3 regions of the Clostridium sp. Marseille-QA1073 genome follow, and region 3 is predicted to be linked to each of the others. Evidence: a T-box and tRNA genes for the amino acid it is inferred to sense, from the RefSeq annotation. Region 3 holds a T-box; the other regions hold tRNA genes.
The links. A T-box is a leader RNA that pairs with one kind of tRNA and senses whether it is charged. The one in region 3 lies ahead of thrS (threonine--tRNA ligase), so its partner is inferred to be a tRNA-Thr.
Positions count from the first base shown of each region.

Region 1: it encodes a tRNA-Thr, which carries the amino acid that the T-box ahead of thrS (threonine--tRNA ligase) is inferred to sense. The anticodon was not compared.
Region 2: it encodes a tRNA-Thr, which carries the amino acid that the T-box ahead of thrS (threonine--tRNA ligase) is inferred to sense. The anticodon was not compared.

Region 1 is NZ_JBSVQM010000007.1:108,583-115,498, forward strand. Features, by position in the region: gene ACY1IQ_RS08400 (ATP-binding protein) at 1-475, shown strand, start outside; gene ACY1IQ_RS08405 (acyl-CoA dehydratase activase) at 498-1,259, opposite strand; gene ACY1IQ_RS08410 (double-cubane-cluster-containing anaerobic reductase) at 1,275-2,420, opposite strand; tRNA gene ACY1IQ_RS08415 (tRNA-Thr) at 2,981-3,055, opposite strand; tRNA gene ACY1IQ_RS08420 (tRNA-Asp) at 3,061-3,137, opposite strand; tRNA gene ACY1IQ_RS08425 (tRNA-Val) at 3,144-3,219, opposite strand; tRNA gene ACY1IQ_RS08430 (tRNA-Glu) at 3,224-3,298, opposite strand; tRNA gene ACY1IQ_RS08435 (tRNA-Thr) at 3,327-3,401, opposite strand; tRNA gene ACY1IQ_RS08440 (tRNA-Asp) at 3,407-3,483, opposite strand; tRNA gene ACY1IQ_RS08445 (tRNA-Val) at 3,489-3,564, opposite strand; tRNA gene ACY1IQ_RS08450 (tRNA-Glu) at 3,570-3,644, opposite strand; gene ACY1IQ_RS08455 (BaiN/RdsA family NAD(P)/FAD-dependent oxidoreductase) at 4,024-5,259, shown strand; gene ACY1IQ_RS08460 (DUF1858 domain-containing protein) at 5,463-5,648, opposite strand; gene ACY1IQ_RS08465 (ABC transporter permease) at 5,883-6,662, opposite strand; gene ACY1IQ_RS08470 (ABC transporter ATP-binding protein) at 6,666-6,916, opposite strand, start outside.
Region 2 is NZ_JBSVQM010000028.1:23,633-30,548, forward strand. Features, by position in the region: gene spoIIID (sporulation transcriptional regulator SpoIIID) at 127-381, shown strand; gene mreB (rod shape-determining protein) at 472-1,500, shown strand; gene yyaC (spore protease YyaC) at 1,871-2,416, opposite strand; gene ACY1IQ_RS18510 (hypothetical protein) at 2,919-3,548, shown strand; gene ACY1IQ_RS18515 (hypothetical protein) at 3,680-4,444, shown strand; tRNA gene ACY1IQ_RS18520 (tRNA-Tyr) at 4,813-4,897, shown strand; tRNA gene ACY1IQ_RS18525 (tRNA-Val) at 4,903-4,978, shown strand; tRNA gene ACY1IQ_RS18530 (tRNA-Thr) at 4,996-5,070, shown strand; tRNA gene ACY1IQ_RS18535 (tRNA-Tyr) at 5,079-5,163, shown strand; tRNA gene ACY1IQ_RS18540 (tRNA-Val) at 5,170-5,245, shown strand; tRNA gene ACY1IQ_RS18545 (tRNA-Thr) at 5,264-5,338, shown strand; tRNA gene ACY1IQ_RS18550 (tRNA-Tyr) at 5,347-5,431, shown strand; gene ACY1IQ_RS18555 (PQQ-dependent sugar dehydrogenase) at 5,982-6,916, shown strand, end outside.
Region 3 is NZ_JBSVQM010000012.1:14,273-21,188, forward strand. Features, by position in the region: gene ACY1IQ_RS11975 (sigma 54-interacting transcriptional regulator) at 1-1,711, opposite strand, end outside; gene ACY1IQ_RS11980 (phosphatase PAP2 family protein) at 1,987-2,526, opposite strand; gene ACY1IQ_RS11985 (SH3 domain-containing protein) at 2,773-3,957, opposite strand; gene ACY1IQ_RS11990 (hypothetical protein) at 3,976-4,104, opposite strand; T-box leader at 4,414-4,622, shown strand; T-box leader at 4,691-4,901, shown strand; gene thrS (threonine--tRNA ligase) at 5,011-6,916, shown strand, end outside.

The sequences.
Region 1 (6,916 bases), on a different contig from region 3:
AGCTGTAGAATTTATAAAAAACTTTAATGATATTGAAGATAATTTACTTTTTTACGGTAATTCAGGAACTGGCAAAACTTTTTTATCTCATTGTATTGCTAAAGAACTTATTGAGAATGGGTATTTTGTAGTTTACAAAACCTCTGATGATTTAATTTCTGCTTTAAAAGAAGTTAAATTTAATAACAACAGTAATATGGAAGACTGTCTTATAAATTGTGATTTGCTTATAATTGATGACTTAGGTACAGAGCAAATCTCAGATTTCTCTAAAAAAGAGCTTTTTAATTTACTTAATACAAAGCTTTTAAAGCAAAAGAAAATGCTTATCTCCACTAATTATGCATTAAGCGAATTATCAGATGTTTATTCTGAAAGATTTACTTCAAGATTATTCGGTAATTTTAGTCTTTTTAAATTTTATGGAAATGATATTAGAATATTAAAAAAATCTAAAATAAAAAAGGTAACATAAAAATTATGTTACCTTTTTTATTTTAATTTTTTATTTTTTTAGCTAATATTGCTGCACCAATTGCGCCAGCATATCTAGCTAATTTATCTGATTTTACTTCACTATTTAACTTATTACAAAGACTTTCTATAATATAGTCACATTCGCATAGACCACCAGTTAAAAAATATTTTTCTCCTTCATCATGCTTTTTACACAATGAAGATACCTTTGTAACTACTGAGTCAATAATTGCAAATGCTATATCCTCTCTTTTTTTCCCACTTCCTATAAGACTTATAACTTCTGACTCTGCAAAAACAGTACACATTGAACTTATTGTAGTGTTTCCTCCCTTGGAAGCTAAATTACATAATTCTTCTATATCTACTGATAATATATTAGACATAATTTCAATAAATCTTCCTGTGCCTGCAGAACATTTATCATTCATTATGAAATTTGTAACCATATTATCTTTAACAGTTATGATTTTAGTATCTTGTCCACCTATATCAATTACAGTACAATCTTCCCCTAAAAGATATGACGCTCCCTTACCATGACAGGTTATTTCCGTTACTGACTTATGTGCATAAGGTACTGAAACTCTTCCATATCCAGTCGCCACTACTTTTCTATTTTCTTCATATATACACATAGATTTTAATTTCTCATCTATGGCCTTTGATGTTTCAATACTGCTCCATCCTGTAGGCATAACAAAAGTATCTTTTAAATTATCATCTTCAAATATAGCTACCTTAGCAGCAGTAGAGCCTATGTCTATTCCTATATAGTACACACTTATCGTCTCCTTTTAAAGCATTTCAATAAATGCAGCCATACGAGTTTTAAGTTGTCCAATATCTGAAGTAGAATAGTCTGTCTCTATATTCATATATGGTATTTTCATTTCTTCATTCACAAACTTCTTAATTCTATGAGTCTCAACGTTATAAGTATGACAAGCTTGTAATGTTATATCTATAACACCATCAACTGAGAACTCATTAACTAGCTGGCTGATTAAATCTAGTCTACCATCATTTGGTGCCATAACTGAACATGGAATACTTAAATATTTTTCTGCTAATGCATCAATTGGATTTTTTGTTTCATCAACCAGCCTAATTTTTTCTTTAATTCCAGAACAGTTCTCAAAACAAACTACTACTCCACCACTTTCTTCAATGGCAGTTAAAACTTTATCTGCTACTCCGCCTATAGGACAACCAGTAATTAATATTCTCGGTCCATTTTTATAAGTATCTTTCTTTGCATCATAATTAGCTTTTATGTCTTCTATTGTTTCTCTTAACATTCTATTTTGTTCTTTTTTATCAAAAGTGTAGTGAGTTGCATCTATTATTTTATGAAGTTGTAATCCACTTATTGGTGCTGGATTTAATTTTGCTAATGAATAAAGATCTTTTAACACATTTCTTTCTTCGTTACGAATTTTAATTGCTTCTTTAAGTGCTTCCTCTGTTATTTTAACATCAAATTGATCTTCAAGTCTTTCCATAAAATATTTAATTTCTTCTTTCCATACTTTAAGAGCATGTTCTCTATTAGTGTTTTGAGGTAATTGCATAACATGCAGTGGTTTTATTTCTTCTAGATATTCATACATTTTCTTTTTTCCATCACAAGTAGTTTCTCCTACTATTAAATCTGAAAAATATGTATATGGGCACTTGTCCGTTAATGCAAATCCATAGCTTGCTTTTATAAGTGGACATAAGTTTTTAGGTAAATGTTTTTCCGCATCTGGAATAGTTTCTTCACTAACAGCGCAAAGACTTATTGGATATGCACCTGCTGCATATATAGCCTCTACTGGTGCAAAAGTACAAAATGTACCTACTACCTTTTGTCCTTTATCTTTTAACTCTTTAACTTTAATAAAGCCATTTCTTCTTGTTTCATTAAACTCTTCAAAGTTTTTTGGTAAATTATTCATTACAAACCCTCCAAATATATAATATATGAGTAAAATATTATCTAGTCTTTATAAACACTTGAACTTTAATATCTGTAGCTTTAATAGTTTTACTGTTTTTTTATGAAATAAAATTATTAATACTAAATCTTTTACCAGTTATTTTTGATTACAATTTAAAAGCTCAACTATATGTAGTTGAGCTTTTAAATACAAAAGGAAAATTTTAATTAAAGGATAAACGACTATAACCAACTTCGTCTTGAGTTAATGTTAACATATATTTTGATAATTGTGAATTTTTGTTTTTCAATGATTATACACTTATCTATAGATATATTAAATATAGGGTTCCACAATAAAGATTTAACTTATACATGATTTTAATTTCAATAACAAAAATTCTTTCTATGAATTAAAAATTAAGAATGAAAAATGAAGAATTAAGGTCAAAACTTTACTGCTAAAGCTTTTGGAGTTTTTTAAAAATAAATTTTGTTTTAAGAAATTCATCTCTAGATTATTTTTATAGTATTTCTTCATAACGAAAAAAACTTGAATGTTTCCATTCAAGTTTTTCATGGAGCTGGCAATAGGAATCGAACCTACAACCTGCTGATTACAAGTCAGCTGCTCTACCGTTGAGCCATGCCAGCAATTATGGCGACCCAGAAGGGACTCGAACCCTCGACCTCCGGCGTGACAGGCCGGCACTCTAACCAACTGAGCCACTGGGCCATATTATGGTGGTCGCAACAGGGATCGAACCTGTGACCCTCTGCTTGTAAGGCAGATGCTCTCCCAGCTGAGCTATGCGACCATAATGGTGACTCCTAGGGGAATCGAACCCCTGTTACCACCGTGAAAGGGTGGTGTCTTAACCGCTTGACCAAGGAGCCAATGACGACTTTTTTATTTTTTATAAAATGGAGCTGGCAATAGGAATCGAACCTACAACCTGCTGATTACAAGTCAGCTGCTCTACCGTTGAGCCATGCCAGCAATTATGGCGACCCAGAAGGGACTCGAACCCTCGACCTCCGGCGTGACAGGCCGGCACTCTAACCAACTGAGCCACTGGGCCATATGTGGTGGTCGCAACAGGGATCGAACCTGTGACCCTCTGCTTGTAAGGCAGATGCTCTCCCAGCTGAGCTATGCGACCACTAATGGTGACTCCTAGGGGAATCGAACCCCTGTTACCACCGTGAAAGGGTGGTGTCTTAACCGCTTGACCAAGGAGCCATATGTCATTTTGCTTTTGTTAGGTCGGTGCTTTCTGCACACCCGACAAGTAATATAATACCTAAAATCCTTAACAATGTCAACAATTTTTCAAAAAAAATTTCACTTTTTATCATAAAAGCTCATTTAATATGATAAACCTAGATAAATCAACAACTTTACTGACACTTTTCTCTAAGAAAAAAGTCATAATTTGAAATTTATTATAAAATTTTAAAATAAATTTATATACTTCTTCACAATATATATTCTATTCTGGATTAAATAATTTATGACTAATATGCCATAAATTATTTATTGATGATTACTTGATGGTTTTATTAGTAATACTTATAATAAGTTTAACATTATTTTTTCTTTTTAGAAAGGAGATTTTATTTTGAAACATGACCTTATTATAGTTGGTGGCGGTGCTTCAGGAATTATGGCTGCTATTATAGCAAAAGACCTGGGCATAGATGTAGCTATATTAGAAAGCAATGATAGAATAGGTAAGAAAATTCTTACAACAGGAAATGGAAGGTGTAATATAACCAATAAAAACATAAATGTTTTAAGGTATCATAGTGAAAATAAAACTTTTTTTAATAAGGTCTTTGAAAGCTTTACATTAAAAAATACCGTAGATTTTTTTAATTCAATTGGTTTGTATTTAGTTACCTTAGATAGTGATAAAATGTATCCTATGTCCTTGCAAGCTTCTTCTGTACTGGATGTTTTTAGATTTGCTTTAGAGGAAAGGGAAGTTCCTATTTATTTAAATCATAAAGTAAAAGAAATAAATTATAAGAACAAATTTATTATAAATTGTAATAATGAAGAAAACTTTGTTTGCAGCAAGCTTTTACTTTGTACAGGAGGAAAAAGCGCACCTAAAACTGGTTCTGATGGTTTTGGTTTCACCTTAGCTAAAAAACTAGGACATAATATAATAAATCCTATTCCAGCTCTTGTGCAGCTTAAATTAAATCATAATAAGTTAAAAGCACTATCTGGTGTCAAATTTGATGGAAATGCACATATATATGTAGATAATAAATTAAGGAGAAGTGAGTTTGGAGAGATATTATTTACGGATTATGGTATTTCTGGCCCTCCTATCCTTCAACTTAGTAGAATTGCTTCTTATAATTTATCTAAAGGAAAAGATATATCTTTAAAAATTGATATGATGAGTAATTTTTCAAAAGATGAATTAAAGAGATTTTTAGAAAATCATTTTGGAACATATTCATATAGATCTATACATGATGCCCTTATAGGTATAATCAACAAAAAAATTATTCCTATAATACTTAAAGAATCTAATATTGATAATATACATAAGCCTTGTTGGTCATTAGAATGGGAAGAAAAAGAAGCGTTATTATCCTTATTAAAAGAATGGACATTTAAAGTAAGTGGTACTAACTCTTTTGATAATGCACAAGTTACAGCTGGTGGTGTAGATACAAAAGAAGTAGATGAGAACACCTTACAATCAAAAATAGTTCCTAATCTATATTTTGCTGGAGAGATATTAGACGTAGATGGAGATTGTGGTGGTTTTAATCTTCAATGGGCATGGAGTTCTGCCTCAGTGGCAATCAAAAGCCTCAAAATGTCAGAATCATAATAAATACTAATTATTGTGCTCAAATAGATATTAATAACTAGTACTATAGAAGATAACCAAATATATATCTAAAAGACTAAAAGACTTCACATAGGTATAATATTATTCCTTTAAAATAGTTCTTTCTATGAGTGAAGAATTTATAATCTATAAACAAACTTTAAAAGTAAAAAAGCTAGTCTTATAGACTAGCTTACTTATATTTACTTATTTAAAGCTTCTAATAATTTTTCTAGATCTAATCCATGAACTGTAGCTGCTTCTTCTAAAGTTTCTGCTTGTGCTGATGGACATCCTACACAACCCATTCCAAAACTCATTAATACATCTACAGAATTTGGATGTTGTCTTACAACCTCACCTATTGTCATATCTTTAGTAATTTTCATAAATAACACCTCTTCCATTAATTATATATTAGGCATCTTTGACCATTTATTTTAGATACCTTATTATTATCTTCTTATATGTTTTTTTTATCCTTATTGATTAACTTTATTATACAACACAAATTCAAAAAAAACTGTAACTTTTGTTACAATTTTATATTTTAAATAAAAATTTATATACTTATTACTTCATATAATAGAATAACATCCCATTTTAGGATGCTATTTTACTATTTAAATAACGTCTTTTTTTGTAAAGATTAAATTACTTATAATTAATAATGCTGCTACATATGCAATTATTATAGCTAATGAAAAACCTAAAGTTGCACCTTCAATAGGAGGAAGTCCAGCACCACTTATTAGAGTATTTGAGTCATAGGCTGCAAGATTTAAATGACCAAATATAATGTATTTAGACCACCAATAATTTTTAGTTAACATCATTATTGGTACACCTACTGAACTTGCTATAATTGATGTACTTAGAGCTATTCCAATTCCTTTAAAAATCGTAGCTAAACTAAAGGCTAAAGTTATATAAAATATATCTTTTGGTATTGAATATAGTACTATTTTTATTAATATAGGTAAAGTATATCCACTTGCTGCTTTTGTACCAAAGAAAGCTATACCTACTATTGATGATGAAATAAATATAACAACATAACTAACTAATAAGAATAATATCACAGTTATATATTTTGAAAATAATATAGCGGTTCTATTCCATGGACGTATTAAAAGTTGCTTTATAGTTCCGTCCTTCCATTCATCAGTAAATATCTGTGCTCCTAATATCATTGCAAACATACCTATAACAGAGCTACCCCACATAATTGATACTTGTATAAAACTTATGTAATCTGTATTTACACCTTTACTAGGACTTATAAATTTAATTACAATTGCTGATGCTATAACTATAACACTCATAAATATATAAAAATATGGTGCTGTTCGTTTTGTATTTACCTTCATAATTTCATTTCTAATAAGTTGAATAAAACCCATAGTCTATTTCCCCTCCTTAGTCATGCTTAAGAATACTTCTTCTAAGGATTGAGTAATTTGTTTTACTTCATAAATTTTCAATCCACCATCAATTAATCTATTTATAATTAATGGAATTTCATCTCTTTTTAAATTAATTACAATTCTATTTTTTTCTACTTTGACAACACCAACAGAATTTATTAATTTTTTAGCTAAATCTATATTATCAACTTCAATTTCTACATCTAACTTTTCTTCTAAACTATTATTTT
Region 2 (6,916 bases), on a different contig from region 3:
ATTAGTTCATAACTAACTTAAATATTAGTCATTTTCCGATTATGTCGGAAAATGACTGATAACAAAGTAATTTAAACCAAATTTTTAGCATATTTATAAATATAGAAGGGTTAAGGAGGTAACACTTTGAAAGACTACATCGAAGATAGAGTACTAGAGGTTGCAAAATATATTATTGAATCTCAAGCTACTATTAGAAAAACAGCTGTAGTATTTGGGGTAAGTAAGAGTACTATACACAAGGATATGACAGAAAGACTACCCAAGATAAATCCAAAGATTGCTGAAGAGGCAAAAAATATTTTGGATTTGAACAAAGCTGAAAGGCACATAAGAGGCGGTAAGGCCACAAAGATGAAATACAAAACGATTGAAGGATAAAATATTTCGTATTATAATAAGAGAATATAAAAGATTTTTATTATAAGTCTGTATATATTAAAATACGAAAGAGCAGGAGTGAATTTTAAGATGTTTTTTTTCGGAATGGGGACAGACATGGGTATAGATTTAGGTACCGCTACAGTGCTTGTGTATATTAAAGGAAAAGGTGTTATTTTAAAAGAGCCTTCAGTAGTTGCCATAAACAAAAATGCAAATAAAGTTTTAGCAGTTGGAGAAGAAGCTAGAAAAATGATAGGAAGAACTCCAGGAAATATAGTGGCAATTAGACCACTAAGAGATGGAGTAATTTCAGATTATGATGTAACAGAAAAAATGCTTGAACACTTTATAAGAAAGGCTTGTGGAAATAAGAAATCAGCTCCAAGGGTAGTAATTTGTGTTCCTTGTGAAGCTACAGAAGTTGAAAGAAGAGCAGTTGAAGATGCAGCAAGAAATGCTGGTGCAAAAAAAGTTCATTTAATAGAAGAGCCTTTAGCTGCAGCAATAGGTGCAGGTCTTGATATTTCAAAGGCAAGTGGAAATATGGTAATTGATATTGGTGGAGGTACCACAGATATCGCAGTTATTTCACTAGGCGGAATGGTTGTTAGAGAATCAATCAAAGTTGCCGGTGATAATTTTGATGAATCAATAACTCGCTATATAAGAAAGAAGCATAAGCTTATGATCGGTGAAAGAACTGCTGAAGATTTAAAAATTAATATAGGTTCTGCCTATAAAAAAGAAGAAGAAATAAGTATGGAAATAAGAGGAAGGGACCTTATTACAGGACTTCCCAAAAATATAGTTGTTAATTCAACAGAAATGAGAGAGGCTCTAGGAGAGGCAGTAGCAGCTATAGCGGAATGTACTCATGCAGTATTAGAAAAAACTCCACCTGAACTTGCAGCTGATATAGCTGAAAAGGGTATAGTTATGACTGGTGGTGGGGCACTTCTAGATGGATTAGATAAGCTAATACAAGATTATACTAAAGTTCCTGTATATGTAGCTGAAGATTCAGTTTCTTGTGTTGCACTAGGAACTGGAAAAGCTTTAGACTTCATAGATAAAATGGATGACTCATTCAGTGGAGAAGATTTATCATTTTATTAATTTAATATAAAAGTTAGTTATTAAAAGGACATACCCTAAAGTATGTCCTTTTAATTTTAACTTTATTAATAAAGTTCCATCATTCTTATTTACAAAAATTCTTTAACCAAGATAATTAATAGAAATAGAATTAGTAAAATTTACTGTTTAAAGGCTGAATATCGTAGAAGGAAGGTATAAGAAAATGATGTACGGGAAGATTAAATGCATTATTTAATTAGTAAGATGAGGAAATCTTAAAAGTTTTTTTTCTAAATTCTACTTTATTTTGTAGTTTTTTAGTGAGTTTTTAAGTTTAAATAACTATAATCTTTATTTTAATACTGTAGATTAAAGTGAAAAAGCCTCTCTAAAATTAGAGAGAACTTTTTTATGATTCTTTTGAAATTTCTTCGTTAAAAACTAAATAATAAGAGTGTATTAGTGCGCGAGTTACTACTTTAGATAACTGCATTATTAGATTTAGTCTTATATTTCTATTTGTAAATAATTCAGTATCTTCACTAGAATCTACAATTCCAATTATAGATATATCCCCTACTTGAGGAAGTTGTTTTCCTACACCTTTTCCAGGGTTTATAGGGAAATCTCTTACTTGTATTTCTCCTATACTGGAAAAAGGACCTAAGCAAGCATCTATACCAATTATTTTTGCATCAGGATGTTTAATTTTTATTTGAGATAGCTTACTTTCAAGATTTAAGGCATGAATAGGTTCTGAAATGGTACCATAAACTGGTAGTGGGAACTGTTTCTCCTTTAAAAAAGTTCCTACTAAAGGTCCTAAAGAGTCCCCTATGCATCTATCAGTTCCTATGCAAATAATAATAGTATTTTCATCCAAATAGTCTTTAATAAAATTTGCTAAATTATAATAGGCTAAGGGACTGTCATAATGTGTCTTCACTCTAGTCACCTATTACACCTCCTAATTAATTATTTATAATTATAATTTAAATAATGTGTATTTTAATTAATTAAAAATTAAAAGTATAAATTATAGAAATAAGTATCTTAACATCCTATTTAATAAAAAAAGTTATATTTAAATTTAATATTATTTAAAGATTTTAAATATTTATCTTAGAATTTTATAGATACATTTGCTAAATATTAAAGAGGAATCAATAAATTTATAAATAAATAATGTTAAAGAACTTTATACATTGATATACAATAGTCTTAATAAAATATATATGCTAAATGATATATAGTAATTATTGAATTTTATAAAAATATAGAGATATATAGGAAAGTAAAGAAATTAAAAGAAAAACTAATAATCGAAAATACAAACATTTAAAACATGTTTTTAACTGCCATTGGAACTGCTAAAGATTACATCGTAATAAATGTATATTTGTTAAATTTTAGGTAAAGAATTATAAAAGATATTTTAACTACAAGGATGTGATGTAATGAAAAGAAAGATCTATTCTTTTATAGTTATTCTTTATACTATATTTACTATATGCATTTTAAAATTTTATGCTACAGATAAAAGAGATGAAGAGATAGTATCAAATATGCTTAATAGAGAGAGCGTAGCGATAGATAATGATCAAACTTTTGGTATTCATAAAAAGAATGAGTTAAATGAGCTACATAAAGAAAAAGATTTAAAAGAAGAAAAATTAGAAAAAAATATTGAAATAGACAATAATAGAAGTAAAATTAGTGACAGAGATTTAAATACAAAACTATTTTTAGATGAAGTTGATGATAGTACAGAAGTAATAGTAGAAGGAGAATTCGATTCTTATAATATTGAGCAGAGGAAAAAAAATTCAGTAATAAAAATACCACCAGAAGAAATTGAAACAGCATTATCTATTAATGATAAAGTGAAGCTTTTTTCTATGAGTGATAAGATACCAAAAGAGGAACAGAATAAAATTAGCGATTATCTGCAATATAAAAATCAAAAGATAGGAGTAAGAAAGAGCTTAGATGTATTAAAAAACTACTTATCAGAAAAAGAGCTTTATGAAGTTAAGAAAATAGCGAGAAAATTCATAGATATGGATACCGTAGAGAATGCTGATTAATTTATATAGCAAACTCCTTAAAAATAATAATTTAAATACATTTTAGTATTTTCTAAGGCTAAGGTAACATTTTTATTTTTGAAATCTATATTATAACTAGAAGAATTTAAAATATCTTAGGAGTTGGTTATATGCCTTCTAGTAATTTAGTTTCAGTGTCAAATTTAATTCCTGCAATTTATAGTTTAGAACCTAAATCTATACTAGAAATAGGAGTTGGATTTGGTAAGATAGGATTTTTAGTTAGAGAATATTTAGATTTAAGAGAGAATAATGATGGTGGATATGCACCTTGGAATATATTAATAGATGGAATAGAAATATATGAAAAATATATTACGCCAATACATGGTTATATTTATGATAATATATATATTGGTAATGCAATCGATATTTTAAGTAAAAAAGATTTTCCTAAATATGATCTAATAGTACTTGCAGATGTTATAGAGCATTTGAAAAAATCAGATGGGAAAAAGCTACTAGAATTATGTTTTAAGACAGCAGATAGTGTTATAATATCAACACCATATATTTTTTATAAACAAGATGAATGCTATGGTAATGATGCAGAACAACATTTAAGTGGATGGGATATTAATGAGTTTAGAGCTATGGGAGCAAAATATGTTTGGATATCAGGAATACTTTTATTTGCTGTATTTACAAATAAAGTATTAAACCATAAAACAGATATTTTTTTAGACGATTTATTATTTGTAACTCCGCAATTACACCATATTAAAGATTTAATAACAGTTTATCTATCTACTGATCAATATGATCATTGTATAGAAGCTTGTGAAAAATATGAAAAGTTTTTTAAAGATGATTCATTCTTTTCAAATATGAAAGCAGTTGCTTTAAATATGAAGAACAAAGATGATTTGGAATAGACTTTAGTTTAATATATAAGATATACTAATATCATATATGAGTAAATAGCGTGTATTGAGTAACTTTGATGCACGTTATTTAGCTGAATCTTTAGTGTTGGAAGAAATCATATATAATTAAAACAATAATTGTAGTTGGGTGAAATATGAAGTAAAAATAAGAAAAATGGAGATAATAAAGCATAAATACTGAAAATGGTATAAAAAAAACTTGAAAAAATAGTTATAAAATTATATACTATTCCTTGTCAATGTTCTAAGGGTTTTTTCTGAAGAACTTGTGAAAATGCTGACATTTCTTGATAGTAGAATAGCTAATTTGTAGTAAATAAGTCTAAGTTCTACTTTAATAGTCAGTTTTATAACGTGGAGGAGTTCCCGAGAGGCCAAAGGGGGCAGACTGTAAATCTGTTACGTTTCGTTTCGATGGTTCGAATCCGTCCTCCTCCACCAATTATGGTCGCATAGCTCAGCTGGGAGAGCATCTGCCTTACAAGCAGAGGGTCACAGGTTCGATCCCTGTTGCGACCACCATTAGAAATTTATAATATGCTGGCATGGCTCAACGGTAGAGCAGCTGACTTGTAATCAGCAGGTTGTAGGTTCGATTCCTATTGCCAGCTCCATAATATATGGAGGAGTTCCCGAGTGGCCAAAGGGGGCAGACTGTAAATCTGTTGCGTTTCGCTTCGATGGTTCGAATCCGTCCTCCTCCACCAAATTATGGTCGCATAGCTCAGCTGGGAGAGCATCTGCCTTACAAGCAGAGGGTCACAGGTTCGATCCCTGTTGCGACCACCATTGAAAATTGTATAATATGCTGGCATGGCTCAACGGTAGAGCAGCTGACTTGTAATCAGCAGGTTGTAGGTTCGATTCCTATTGCCAGCTCCATAATATATGGAGGAGTTCCCGAGTGGCCAAAGGGGGCAGACTGTAAATCTGTTGCGTTTCGCTTCGATGGTTCGAATCCGTCCTCCTCCACCAAGTCAAAAGCTACATTTGTTCTCTTATTTTGAGAGCTCAAATGTAGCTTTTATTTTGTAAATAATCATGCTTTCATACGCAGTAGTCATAAGGCTACTGCATTTTTTACTGTTTGTATATTGGTGTTATATTATAGGGTTCCACAATAAAAATTTAACTTATATATGATTTTACTTCCATAACAAAAATTCTTTTGCTAAAGCTTTTGGAATTTCTTAAAATAAAATAAATTTTATTTTAAGAAATTCATCTCTAGTGAATTCTTTCATAAATTCTTCATTATTAATTGTTAATCATTAATTTCTAAAGATTTAAGCTATTTTTAGAAAAATTATTTTTCAGAGTATATTTTAAGTTTTCATATTGGATGCTTATAATAGCTTTTTACGTGAAATCTTTAGATTAATTTATTAATATGAAAGCATTAATTTATCCCTACTGTTTTTGATCATTTTAAGGCGTGGCCAATAATGCATTAAAATAAATATCTCCTAATATAATTAAAGTATGTATTTAGATATGGATTTATTTAAGTTTGGAGGATAATAGTATGAGAGAAACGATTTACAATGTTTTGTCTAATATTATATTACGTAGTCGTAATGTAACTAATGCCAAAGTTAATGTAGTCACATCAGATGAATTTCCTTATGAAATTGAAATTATCGCTGAAAATCTATATATACCTTGGGCTATAGCAATAAGCGATGAAGGAAAAGTGTATTTTACGGAGCGGTCTGGAACAATTAGAGTGATTGAAGATGGCAAACTTAATACTCAGCCACTCATTACATTTGGTGCACCCTTTATAAGTCAGGGGGAAGGAGGGTTAATGGGTATTGTTCTAGACCCAAATTATTCACAAAACAATTATATGTATGTTATGCATTCATATGTAGAAGGTAATCAAATTTATAATCGTGTTGTAAGATTGATTGAAGAAAATAATAAGGCATCCATTGACCGGATTATTCTAGATAAAATCCCTGGTGGACAAATTCATAATGGAGGAAGGATAAAGATAGGACCAGATCAGAAATTATATATAACAACAGGAGATGCAGGAAATTCTATGTTAGCACAAGATTTAACAAGTAAAGCAGGAAAAATACTGCGAATAGAATCAGACGGCAGTATCCCAGCAGATAATCCAATTATTAATTCACCTGTTTATAGTTTAGGGCATAGAAATCCTCAAGGCTTAGCATGGAATTCAAAAGATATCTTATATGAATCAGACCATGGACAGATAGGACATGATGAGATAAATATTATACAACCAGGAGCCAATTATGGGTGGCCTCTCGTTCAAGGAAATGAAGAATCCGAAGAAGTTGTAACACAAAAACCTTTAATACACAGTGGAGAAGATACATGGGCACCTTCAGGCATTGCCTTCGTAAATCAAGGACCATGGCAAGGAAAATTATTAGTTGCTACTTTGCGTGGAGAACAACTACTTGCTATATCCCTAAATGAAGATGG
Region 3 (6,916 bases):
TTTCTGCTGCTTTAACTTTATTACCACCAGTAATATTCATAACTTCCCCTATTATTTCACTCTCCAAAGTTTTAACCATTTTTTCTAAGTTGTATTTATCATCTAAATCAATATCTTTATTTACAAAATATTTTTCATCTTCATAACTTAATATATATTTTGGAATACTATCTACTGATATACATTCTCCATTAGATAGTAAAACCATTCTTTGAATTACATTTTTTAGTTCTCTTATATTTCCTTCCCATTTATATGATGATAATATATTATAGATTCTATTATCTATTTCCTTTATCTCTATTCCCTCATTCTTTGATACTTGGCTAATAAATAAATTAATTAAGTCTTTAATATCTTCTTTCCGTTCTCTTAATGAAGGTAACTCAACTTGTACAATTGCTAATCTATAGAATAAATCATTTCTAAAAGTTTCTTCTTTAATAGATTTTTTTAAATCTTTATTAGTAGCTGCTATAATTCTTGCATTAGTATAAATAGGCTTACCGCTACCTAATTTATATATTACACCATCCTGAAGTACTCTTAAAAGTTTACTTTGCATGCCAAGAGGCATGTCCCCAATTTCATCTAAAAATAAAGTTCCGTTATTTGCAAATTCAAACATTCCCATTTTCCCTTTTTTAGTAGCACCAGTAAAAGCCCCTTCTACATAGCCAAAAAGTTCACTTTCTAAAAGATTTTCAGGTATAGCACTACAGTTTATTGCAACAAATTGTCCATTTCTTCCACTGGCTTCGTGAATTGCTTTCGCAAAAACTTCTTTTCCCGTTCCACTTTCTCCAGTAATAAGTACAGAAGCTGAGCTTGGTGCCACTTTTTGACAAAGATTTATGGCCTCAATTATCTTTTTACTCTTTCCTCCTATATAAGAAAAACTATAATTATTAGCAATTTCTTTATTATAGGCATTACTTAACATTTCTACTTTAGCATTAGCGCTTTCTAATTTTCTTGATAGCGATACAACTTCTGTTACATCTCTATCTGTAGATACTACTGCCACCATTTCTTTCTTGGAGTTATATATTGGAATTACACTTAAAATTACGGACTTTCCTTTCATAGGCTCATGCCTTATATTCTCTATAGCTTTTCCTTCTTTCAACACTTTAGGGATTAGCGGATTATTAAAATGTTCTGTAACTTTCAAGCCAATAATATCCTTAGCTTTAACCTTATACAGTTTTTCTGAACTTTTATTCCAATAAGTTACTATTCCATTAATATCACAAATACATACAGCTTCATGAATATTATCTAAAATATTATTTTGGAGATTAAATATCTCATCTACTTTTAAATAAAAACTATCTCTCAAATTATTGTTTGTTATTATTCCAATAATCTTATCCTTCTCCATTACCGGAAGACGTCCAATATTATTTAAGATCATAATATCTCTTGCATCTCTTGCAAATTTATAGGGATTTATAGTAACTACATCTTTTATAGCATAATTTATAATTTTATCTTCTAATAAATCTTTTTTCTCAGTACATATTTTTGCTAAATCTTTTCTAGTAAAAATACCCATTAACTTCTTTTTTTCATTAACTACTATAACTTCATCTAAATTCTGTGCTATCATCATATCTAAAACCTGTTTAACAGTGTCATTATAAAGAACCTCTTTAAATTCTATATTCATTATATCTTTTACTCTATAAAGTAATTCCCCAATGTTCATCTTCTTCTCCTACCACCCTTATAAATTCAATTAGCATTTATATAGTAAATCTATGTCCTTTAGTTACTATACAATACTACTAATTACTTTTAAATTAAAATTAAAAATATTACAATAATTTAACTAGCTTTAAGCTAGTTTTATATAAAATAAAAAATTGAGTAAAATTTATTTTTATATTAAATTAAAAATAAAATTTTATAAATTCGTATACTTAAATAAAATCGTGACAAAGTCACGATTTTATTTAAGCCTCCAAAATTCATAATAATTATTTAAACTTTATCTTTTCTTATTAAATTATACCCTAAAAGTATAATAAAGGCACTTAAAATTCCTACTAACATACCTACAAATACATCACTAGGATAATGAACATATAAATAAATTCTTGAAAAACCTATAAGTACAGCAAGCACTATAGGAATTATTTTGTATTGAGGTAATAATATAAATAATATTGTAGCTACTGCAAAAGATGATGAAGTGTGTCCTGACGGAAAGGAAAAAGATTTAGGTATGTGTATCAACGGATCTGATATAGGATACCTAATAATTGGTCTAACCCTTTCTACCACATTTTTTATTATACCTTCTGTTAAAATAGTACTTAATAATAAAGAACTAAGACAAAGAAGTCCTATATGTCTATAATCTTTTTTTAATAAGCATATTATAGATATAATTATCCATATAGCTCCTCCATCACCTAAATGAGTTATAATTGGCATTAGTTTATCAAATAATGGATTCTTCAATCCATGATGTATAAAATCAATTAGTATTTTATCAATAGCATGAATATTCTTAAGCATATTTAATCTTTTCTCCCATTTAAATTCTCATATAAGGTGTTTGAAAGAAAATAATAAACCAAAGATGTAATATATTTTATATCAAACAAGACATCAAGTTATACTCATAGTAATTCTATAAGTGATTATGACACCCTAGCATGATGCGAAATATACTAACATACTAGCTTGTTATTTTTTTAAGATTTTTAATATAATTTATAGTAAAATATATTATTATTATTTTACTATAAATTCTTAACTATGTTAACCAAAAATTTTTATTGTTTTGATAGCTCTTAAATAATTCTCTCCACCAGAAGTATAAATTAAAGTTAATGGTGTTACTGCAACTCCTTTAGCTGAAATATAGTATAAATCTCCTTTTTTCTCACTACATATTCTAGACACATAAAAACCTATAGTGTCATGTATTATAAAGTACTCATCATGATATTTACCTAAATAAATCACAACATGACCATCTAGATACATAAGACATCCTGGAGTCATCGTATCCAATACTTTTTTCTTTTCTTCAATAGTCATATTTTCTATGCACTTAGTTATTCCTATTGCCTTTTTCTCTTGCTGGGATGTATTTCTAGGAAGCATTAGTCCCATAGTCTTAAATACATCTACTACTAAACTGGAACAGTCTCTTCCAAAAAATTCTCCTCCCCATCCATATCTTTCTCCTAAGCATTTAAAACTTTGCCTTATAATATTCTCTTCTGTATAAGGTAAATATCCATAAGATACATCTTCGCTTCTTGAAATTAGTATTTGTGTAAACTTTAAACTTCCATCATAACACCTTATTGGAAGCCATACCACATAACTTCCGCAAGGATACATATCATAAATAGTTTCTAAAATATCTTCTTCTTTTACTAATGAAAATTTTACTCCCATATCTATAGGAATCATAGATATACTTTCATCAAAAGGATTATATCCAGTATAAATTCTTCTACCTGTAACTACTAAAAATTCCTTAGCTTTTGTATATTTTAATATAGGTTCCTTTTCTCCTATAGCAATATCTTTTCTTTTAATCCATCCTTTATACCCATATGTTTTTATAAAATACCATTCTTTATCTTTACTTTCATGTAAAATTACACAAGGATCGCAAATATTAATCGCCGTTTCCATTAATCTATCTAAGTCATAATCCTTTGGATTTTTAAAAATTCTATCATCTGTAGGATAAGATTTTATATGTGACCTTCTTGTAACCATCCCATACCGTATTAAATTTTTTTCTTTTATAGCTTCTAAATTTAAATTTTTACTTAATTTTAGAAAATATTCTTTTTCTAAAATAAGACCATTTTTATATCTAATTGTAGAATGAGGTTTACTTACAGATAAAATTAGGTTCCTTAATTCTTTCTCTTCGAGAAAATTTTGTAATAAAAATATATCCTCTATTATATTACTTTTCATAGATCTTTCATTATATTTTTATCTTTCATCATCGCATATTATTATTCTCTTTGAAGTATTACTATTATTTATCCAAAATTCAGGATATAACATTTCTGTTTTAACCCTAGCAACTTTTGAAGAAAATTGAGTAAACAGTACACTCACCTCTTTATATACATTTTTATTATATATTGTATTAATTCTTAATGGATTATAAAACCATTAATGGTAGATTAATATTTATTAATCTTAAAATAGATATATCTTTAAGATTGTAATTTATATAAAGAGTATTATTTTGTAATTTTAATTATTACGTACAAATTTTTATTATAGCCCTATATTTATAATATGCTTGCTAATTATGTTTCATGGAAATTGTTATTGACATGAAATTTATAAGTGATATAATATTATAAATATATATTTATAATATACAAATTTTAATATGCATATGATATTATTAAATAAATAATAAATGCAATGAAGAGAAGAGTAAGCTGCCTTACATTTACAGAGAGAGAATACATTAGCTGAAAGTATTCTTAAATAGAATCAGTTGAAAACCACCTCTGAGTGACTTTAATAAAGTCCGGATAAATCCGTTAAAATTTTAAAGTGGTATATCATAATTTTGATATGCAAATTGGGTGGAACCACGGGTATATTATCTCGTCCCTTTTCTAATTATTATAGAAAAGAGGCGTTTTTTTATTTATAAAGCTTTTATAGCTTATGAAAAATTATATATTAAAACACTATGAAGAGAAAAGTAAACTGTCTTACATTTACAGAGAGAGAATACATTAGCTGAAAGTATTCTTAAATAGAACCAGTTGAAGACCACCTCTGAGTGACTCTAATAAAGTCCGGATAAATCCGTTAAAATTTTTTAAAGTGGCATATTATAATATTGATATGCAATTTGGGTGGAACCACGGGAATACTCTCTCGTCCCTTTTCTAATTATTTATAGAAAAGCGACGAGTTTTTTATTTTTAAAAAATCTCATGCTTTGATGAGAATTATTTATAATTATTAATTATCAATTATTTTAGGAGGTAACAAAAAATGATTAGAATTACATTAAAAGACGGTTCAATAAAAGAATATGAAAACTCATTATCAGTTTTAGATATTGCTAAGGATATTTCTGAAGGTCTTGCAAGAGTAGCAACTGCTGGATTTATTGATAACAAAATTGTAGATTTACGTTGTATAGTTGATAAAGATTGTGATTTAAGCATTCTTACTTTTAATGATGTAGAAGGGAAAAATGCTTTTAGACACACAACAGCACATATACTAGCTCAAGCTGTTAAGAGATTATATCCTAATGCTCAACTCGCTATAGGTCCTTCAATTGAAGATGGTTTCTATTATGATTTTGATATAGAAAAACCATTTACTTCTGAAGATGTAGAAAAAATTGAAGATGAAATGAAAAAAATTATTAAGGAAGATTTAAAAATTGAAAGATTTGAGCTTCCTAGAGAGGAAGCACTTAAGTTAATGAATGAAATGAATGAACCTTATAAAGTTGAATTAATTAATGACTTACCTGAAGATTCTATAATTTCATTTTACAAACAAGGTGAATTTATAGATTTATGTGCAGGTCCTCATCTAATGTCTACAAAATATGTTAAAGCTATAAAATTGACAAAAATAGCTGGTGCATATTGGAGAGGAAATGAGAAAAATAAAATGCTTTCTCGTATCTACGGAACTTCTTTCACTAAAAAATCTGACTTAGATGAGTATTTAGAAAGAGTTGAAGAAGCTAAGAAACGTGACCATCGTAAACTTGGTAAAGAGCTTGAACTTTTTACATTGCTAGATGAAGGTCCTGGTTTTCCTTTCTTTTTACCTAAAGGAATGGAACTTAGAAATACACTTATAGACTTTTGGAGAGAAATTCATAAAAAAGCAGGCTATAAAGAAATCTCCACTCCCATTATATTAAATAAGGATTTGTGGATTAGAAGTGGTCATTGGGATCACTATAGAGAAAACATGTACACAACAGAAATAGATGAAATGGATTATGCAATTAAACCAATGAACTGTCCCGGAGGAATGTTAGTATATAAAACAAGTCTTCACTCCTATAGAGATTTACCTCTTCGTATTGGTGAATTAGGTCTTGTACATCGCCATGAGTTATCTGGCGCATTGCACGGATTAATGCGTGTTCGTAACTTTACTCAAGATGATGCTCATATATTTATGCTTCCTGAGCAAATTAAAGATGAGATTAAAGGAGTAATAAGACTAATTGATGAAGTTTATGGAGTATTTGGATTTAAATATCATGTTGAACTATCTACAAGACCAGAAAATAGTATGGGCAGTGATCAAGAATGGAACAGAGCAACTGAGGCTCTTAGAGAAGCTCTTATAGAACTTGGATATAACTATAAGGTTAATGAGGGTGATGGTGCATTTTATGGCCCCAAGATAGATTTTCATCTCGAAGATTGTTTAGGACGTACATGGCAATGTGGTACAATACAACTAGATTTCCAACTTCCAGAAAGATTTGATCTTAATTATATAGGCTCAGATGGTGAAAAACATAGACCAGTTATGATACATCGTGTAGTCTTTGGAAGTATAGAACGTTTTATAGGAATTCTAACTGAACACTTTGCTGGTGCTTTCCCTACTTGGCTTTCACCTATACAAGCAAAAGTTCTTCCTATTTCTGAAAAATACAATAATTATGGTGAAAAGATAATAAATAAATTAAAAAGCTTTGGCATAAAAGTGGAAATGGACGAACGTACTGAAAAAATAGGATATAAAATTAGAGAAGCTCGTAATGAAAGAATTCCTTATATTTTGGTGGTAGGTGAAAAAGAAGCTTCTAAGAAGGAAGTATCTGTTAGAAGTCGTAAAAATGGTGAAGAAGGGAATATTTCTATAGACGATTTCATTGAGAAAGTCCTTAAAGAAATAAATAGTAAAGAGTTAT